One region of the Streptomyces sp. NPDC002536 genome, then DNA from elsewhere that is predicted to be linked to it. Evidence: riboswitches for the same ligand, from Rfam matches in the RefSeq annotation. Region 1 holds a riboswitch; the other holds the start of a gene.
What was found. A riboswitch is a leader RNA that binds a small molecule or an ion and turns the genes downstream of it on or off. The one in region 1 is predicted to bind cyclic di-AMP.
Positions count from the first base shown of each region.

Region 2: another riboswitch for cyclic di-AMP. It lies ahead of ACWD4B_RS19800 (C40 family peptidase); the one in region 1 lies ahead of ACWD4B_RS10015 (peptidoglycan DD-metalloendopeptidase family protein).

Region 1 covers NZ_JBSFWU010000019.1:53,527-56,691, forward strand. The annotation lists gene ACWD4B_RS10005 (DEAD/DEAH box helicase) at 1-142, shown strand, start outside; gene ACWD4B_RS10010 (PP2C family protein-serine/threonine phosphatase) at 414-1,538, shown strand; cyclic di-AMP (ydaO/yuaA leader) riboswitch at 1,692-1,859, shown strand; gene ACWD4B_RS10015 (peptidoglycan DD-metalloendopeptidase family protein) at 1,872-2,969, shown strand; gene ACWD4B_RS10020 (MFS transporter) at 3,072-3,165, shown strand, end outside.
Region 2 covers NZ_JBSFWU010000051.1:50,340-53,504, forward strand. The annotation lists gene ACWD4B_RS19790 (spherulation-specific family 4 protein) at 1-452, shown strand, start outside; gene ACWD4B_RS19795 (endo alpha-1,4 polygalactosaminidase) at 449-1,303, shown strand; cyclic di-AMP (ydaO/yuaA leader) riboswitch at 1,505-1,658, shown strand; gene ACWD4B_RS19800 (C40 family peptidase) at 1,663-2,118, shown strand; gene ACWD4B_RS19805 (YchJ family protein) at 2,111-2,530, opposite strand; gene ACWD4B_RS19810 (hypothetical protein) at 2,693-3,165, shown strand, end outside.

The sequences.
Region 1 (3,165 bases):
CGAGCGCTCGGGCGGCGGCCAGCCGAGTACGCGCACGCGGACGGAGGGTGGCAACCCTGAGCGCTCCCGCCGCCCGCGTCGCGGCGGCGCCGCCGGCAATGGCGGCAATGGCGGTACGAACCGCCGCCCGTCGGCATCCTGACGAGGGGCGCTGCGCGCCCGGCTCCCGCCGCGGCGGCGGGCAGAGGCGCGGGCGCCCTTCCGCCCCGCGCTCAACGCCGCGCAGCGAAGAGGCAGCATGCCTCCTCATCCCTGCCGCAACGGCGCCGAGCCCCTGCGGCGCGGTCCGGCGGTGCCGAATCGCCCGCACCCCACCGCCCCGCGGAGCGCCCCGCGCAGCGGGCCCGGCGGGGACCCCACTCGGCGCACCCCGACTCGCCAGGCCCCGTGCCCGGCGCAACGCTGGGCACGTGATCCGAGGGACGGCACCCGCCACAAACGGCGAAACCCGCCGGGACGGCACCGGCACCCGCCGCGCGGCCCGCAGCCTCCCCGCCGTCCTCATCGTGGGCGGCCTCGTCTTCGACTACCTCACACCCCCCAACTACACCTCCGCTCCCTTCTTCGCCGCAGCCCCGCTCGTCGCAGCGGCCCTCCTCTCCCGCCGCCTCACGCTCGTCACGGCCGCCGTGGCGAGCGCCGCCACCCTCGGCCTGGCCGTGGTCCGCACCACCATCGGCGTCGGCGAGCGCATCACCGAGGTCGTCACCGTCGTGACGGTCTGCGTCCTCGCCCTCGGCATCAACCACGTCGTCCGCCGCAGCGACCGCCGCCTCGCCTCCGCGCGCGGCATCGCGGAGGCGGCCCAGCGCGCCGTCCTTCCCACGCCCCCGGCCCGCATCGGCGGCCTGCGCGTCGCCGCGCGCTACGTGGCCGCGCACGCCGACGCCCGCATCGGCGGCGACCTCTACGCGGTGCAGGACACCCCGCACGGCGTCCGCCTGATCGTCGGCGACGTCCGCGGCAAGGGCCTCGGCGCGGTCGAGGCCGTCGCCGTCCTCATCGGCGCCTTCCGCGAGGCGGCCGAGCAGGAGCGCACGCTCGAAGGGCTCGCGGCGCGCCTGGAGCGTGCGTTGCAGAGAGAGGGCGCACGGCGCGCCAACCTCGACCAGAGCGAGGGCTTCACGACCGCCGTCCTGGCCGAAGTGCCGCCCGGCGCCCCGTTCCTCCGCCTGGTCAACCGCGGTCACCCGCCCCCGCTCCTGCTCCACTCCGCGGGCCGCATCACCGAGGCGCACCGCGGCCCGGCGGCGCTGCCCCTCGGCCTGGGGGACGTCGGCGCCTGGCCGGACCACGTCCAGGAGTGGGAGTTCCCGCAGGGGACGACGCTCCTGCTCTTCACGGACGGAGTGACGGAGGCGCGTGACGCGGACGGCACCTTCTACGACGCCGGGCGCCGCCTGAGCGGCCGCCAGTTCCGCAGCCCGGACGCGCTCCTGGACGCCCTGACCGAGGACGTCGCGTGCCACACGGGCGGTGAGACGGCGGACGACATGGCCCTGTTGGCGATCCGCCGCGGGCATCCGCACCGTGCGTAATCGATCTTGTTCTGAGCGGCACGCCCACCACATGGCAAAACCTGCCCAAGAGCCCCGTGAATTCACGCTTTCGGCTTGGAAATCGGCTGCCGTGTCTATTAACGTTCGATAACGCAGCGCGGTCGTCAAACCGCCGCAAGAGGCGGCACCGTGCGCCTTCGCCGAATCCCGCACGTCTGGCTACACCCTGCGCGACCAGCAACTTCAGGGAACCGGGGAACCACAACCCTTGGGGTGAATCGGGCCGGCGGCAGCCGGCCCGTAGGGGACCTTCCTCCTCCGAACCCGTCAGCTAACCCGGTAGGCGAGCAGGAAGGAAAGGAGTGCGCCCCGGTGGCGTCCAACAGCCCGTTCCCGGACGGCAGTTCGCACCCTCCGTATGCTCCGCACGACCCTCATGACCCGTACGCTTCGTACGAACGTGCGCCCGCCGCCGGCCCCGGGGAATGGAACCCCGGCGAGGACTCGGCGCCTGCCGCGCGCGGCCGGCACCGGGTCGCGAAACAGCGCGGCGGTTCGATGGCCCGCAGTGGCGCCGTACTCGGCGTGGGCGTCATCGCAGCGGTCGGCGCGGGCGGTATGGCGACTGCCCAGGATCGCCCGGCGCCGCCGATATCCGTGCCGGACGTACCGGATCTGAAGGAACTGCCGGAGATGGCCGGAAAACTGCTCGGAGTGGTCGAAGAGGAATCCCCGGCCCCCGCCGCGTCGCAGGAAGCGTCCGAATCCGCGAACGGTTCCGGCTCCGCATTGGCGCAGAACGCCGCGGACGCCGGCGAAGCGCTGCGCGCCCGCATCCTCCAGCAGGCCGAGCACCAGCAGGACTCGGCCGAGGAGGCCGCCCGCCAGAGCGAGACGAAGGCCGCGGAAGACGCGCACCGCAAGGCCGCGGCCGAAGAGACGGCGAAGGCGGAAGCCGAGAAGCAGACCCGGCCCGAGGAAAAGCAGCAGACTCCGCAAGCTGAAGACAAGGGTGAAGACAAGGCTGGAGACAAAGCCGACCCCGAAACACCGAAGCCCTCGCGGAGCGAACACGGCTCGTACGTCCTCCCCGTCGGCTCGTACACCCTCACCGCGGGTTTCGGGCAGTCGGGAAACATGTGGTCCGCGAACCACACCGGCGAGGATTTCGCCGCCCCGACGGGCACGCCCGTCAAGGCGGTCGGCGGCGGCACGATCACCCAGGCGGGCTGGGCGGGCGCGTACGGCTACCGCATCGTCCTGACGCTCGACGACGGCACGGAGCTGTGGTTCTGCCACCTGTCGTCGATGGTGGTCACGTCCGGCAAGGTGGCGGCGGGCGACGTCATCGGACGGGTCGGGGCGACCGGCAACGTCACGGGTCCGCACCTGCACCTGGAGGTGCGGCCGGACGGCGGCGGGCCGGTGGATCCGCTGCCGTGGCTGCGGGACAAGGGCCTCCAGCCGTAGGGCCTGCCCTGTCGGGACCCCGCCCGGTTCGCACGTTCGTACGCTCACTCGTGCGCACATTTGCCCGAGAATGTTCTGCTTCAAATAGGGCACTCAGATGGTGTGACGACCGCGAGGACCATCTCCACGTCCGTGCCTGCGCGACTCGACCGACTGCCGTGGTCGCGCTGGCACTGGACGGTTGTCATCGGACTCG
Region 2 (3,165 bases), on a different contig from region 1:
ACGGCCGCCGCCGCCCGCGCGCCGTGGCCGCGGACATCCGCCGGCACCGCCGGTGGTACGACGTGGACGGCGTCTTCCTCGACCAAGTCCCCTCCGGGGCGGCGGTGTTGCCGTACTACCGGCGGCTGGTCCTGATCGCCCGGACGCTGGGCGCGCGGACCGTCGCACTCAACCCGGGGACCCATCCGGACCCGGGCTACGCACGGCTCGCCGACCTCCTGGTCACCTTCGAGGGCAGCTGGGAGGAGTACTGGCGGGCGGGGGTGCCGGCCTGGACAGCGGACCATCCGCCGGGCCGGTTCTGCCACCTCGTCTACGCGGTCCCGGACGGCTGCGCGGAACAGGTGGCCCGCACGGCGGAGCGGCGCGGCGCCGGGGTGCACTGCGCGGTGCCGGGCGACGGTGCCAACCCCTGGCAGAGCGCGCCCCTGACGACGGGAGCGGTGCGATGAGGCGGATACGGGCGGGGGCGGCTGCCGTGTTGTCGTTGCTCGCCCTCGCGGGCTGCTCGTCCTCCTCGGACGAGGGGGCCGATCCGGACGAGCAGCAGTCCGCTCCGCCCTCCGGCGGTTCCGGTGATGCACAGCCGCCCGCCTCCGGGAAACGCTGGCAGCCGAAGCCGGGCACGCGCTGGCAGTGGCAGCTCGACGGCAAGGTCGACACCTCGGTGGACGTCCCCGTCTACGACATCGACGGCTTCGAGAACGATGCCGCGACGGTCGCCGGGCTGCACGCCCGCGGCCGGAAGGTGATCTGCTACTTCAACGCCGGTGCGTGGGAGGACTTCCGGCCCGACAAGAACGCCTTCCCCAAGGGCGTCCTCGGCGCGAAGAACAAGGGCTGGGAGGGCGAGAAGTGGGTGGACATCCGCCGTCTCGACGTCCTGAAGCCGATCATGGCGGCCCGGATCGAGATGTGCCGGAAGAAGGGCTTCGACGCCGTGGAGCCGGACCTGACCGAGGGATTCCGCAACTCGACGGGCTTCAAGCTGACCGCCGACGATCAGCTGGCCTTCAACCGGATGCTGGCGAAACTCGCCCACGACCGGGGCATGTCGGTGGGACTGAAGAACGACCTGGAACAGATCCCGCAGCTGGTGGGCGACTTCGACTTCGCGGTGAACGAGCAGTGCGCGCAGTACGACGAGTGCGCGCGGCTGACGCCCTTCATCAAGGCGGACAAAGCGGTCTTCCATGTCGAATACGACCTGAAAACCGGGGAGTTCTGCGACAGGACGACCCGGCTCGGACTCAGCTCGATGCAGAAGCGACTGGGCCTGGACGCATGGCGCAAGCCGTGCTGACACCATGCTGACACCGTGCTGATGGGGCGGCAGATACGGGCGTGGTTGCAGTTACAGGACGGAAGTGAAGAAGTTCACAGAAGCCCCATTCGACGCTGAATTCGCGCGGCCGGTGGTGCAGGATCGTCCCTCGAACATGAGACCCCGTCACCGAGGCGGGCCACCCGGGCGGACGCCGAGTCCTGCCACTGCACCGGGTGCGGAACCGATTCGACGGACCGGCAGGAGCGGGAGACCCGAGCACGACGGACCACGATGGCGGTGGTCCTTGGGGTGAAGCCACGACCGTGGCCGGGCACCTTCGTCCAGCCCGAACCCGACAGGTCATCTTTCGCAGGCGGCTGACGAAGGGCTTCGGCATGTCTGCAATGCCTCGAATACCTGCGCGCATCCCCGTACTTGCCGCCGCCACCGTGGCGGCATCGGTCCTCCTGCCGGGCATGGCCCCCGGCGCCCAGGCCGCCACCCCCGGCGAACAGGCCCTCAAGGTCGCGGCCGCCAAGCAGGGATCGCCCTACCAGTACGGCGCGACCGGCCCGAACCGCTTCGACTGCTCGGGCCTGACGCTCTACTCGTTCAAGCGGATCGGCAAGCGCCTGCCGCGCACCGCGGCCGATCAGTACAACGCGACCCGCCACCTCTCCGCGGGCTCCCGCCAGACCGGCGACCTGGTGTTCTTCCACTCCGGCAGCAACGTCTACCACGTGGGCATCTACGCCGGGAACAACAAGATCTGGCACGCCCCCAAGCCGGGCACGACCGTCCGCCTGGAGAAGATCTGGACCGGCAGCGTCTGGTACGGCCGGGTCAGCTGATGGCGCCGTCCAGATAGACCCACTGCCCGTCCTCGCGGACGAACCGGCTCACCTCGTGCAGGACGTCCTGGTGCCCGCGCTCGCTGTAGTGGGCCCGGAACTCGACGGTGCCCTCCTGGTGGAACGCGCTGCCGCCCGTCGTGGCCAGGACGTCCAGCCCGGTCCAGCGCATCCCGGGGTCGAGGTCGAGGTGCCCGGGCCGGGTGCTGGAGTGCCAGCTGCGCAGCAGGTACGCGGTGTCGCGGACGACGAAGGCGCTGTAGCGCGAGCGCATCAGGCGTTCGGCCGTGGGCGCGGACTTCTGCCCGCTGTGGAAGGCGCCGCAGCAGTTCTGGTAGGTGTCGCCGAGCCCGCAGGGACAGGGCGAGTCGGGGCCGACGGCCGGCCGGGGGCGTGCGCTGGATCTGGACATCCCCCGATTGTGCCGGACGGGAACCCGTTCGGCCGCACGCCGGCCCGCGGCTCCCCGGCTTGACGTACTCGCAGGTCAGGTTTAGCGCGGGGGCGTGCCGGGAGGCCCCCGCGGGGGCGCCCGCCGGTTGCGGGCCGGCGGGTGCCCGCCAAGGGTGACGGCATGCGCCTGAACACGATTCCCTCCACTGCCGCGGCCGCCGTGTGCGGCTCGCTCGCCTTGCTGATCGCCGGTCCCGCACTCGCGTCGGACGGACCGCCTTCCGCACCGCCCCCTGCCGCCGAGGCACCCGCGCCGGATGCGGCGGGCCCGCTCGACACGGTCGGCAGCCTCGGCGAGACGCTGCTGCTCGGGTCCCGGATCGGGACGGAGGCCCGCGCGAAGACGCCGGACACGGTGGAGATGCAGGAGCTGCAACGACGGCTGCGCGCTGCGTCGGGGCGGTTGCAGCGGTCGGTCAAGGCGACGGACCGCGCTGCGGAGGTGCCGGCGCAGCTGAAGAAGCTGGACGACGACGCGACGGCGTTGCGGACGGCGGTGGGGGCGGAGGACGCGGCCGGGGTCACGGCGGGGGTGGCGGCGGTGCTCGCCGACCAGCGGGCGTTGCTGGTGTCGGTGCCGAAGTTGTTGCCGGG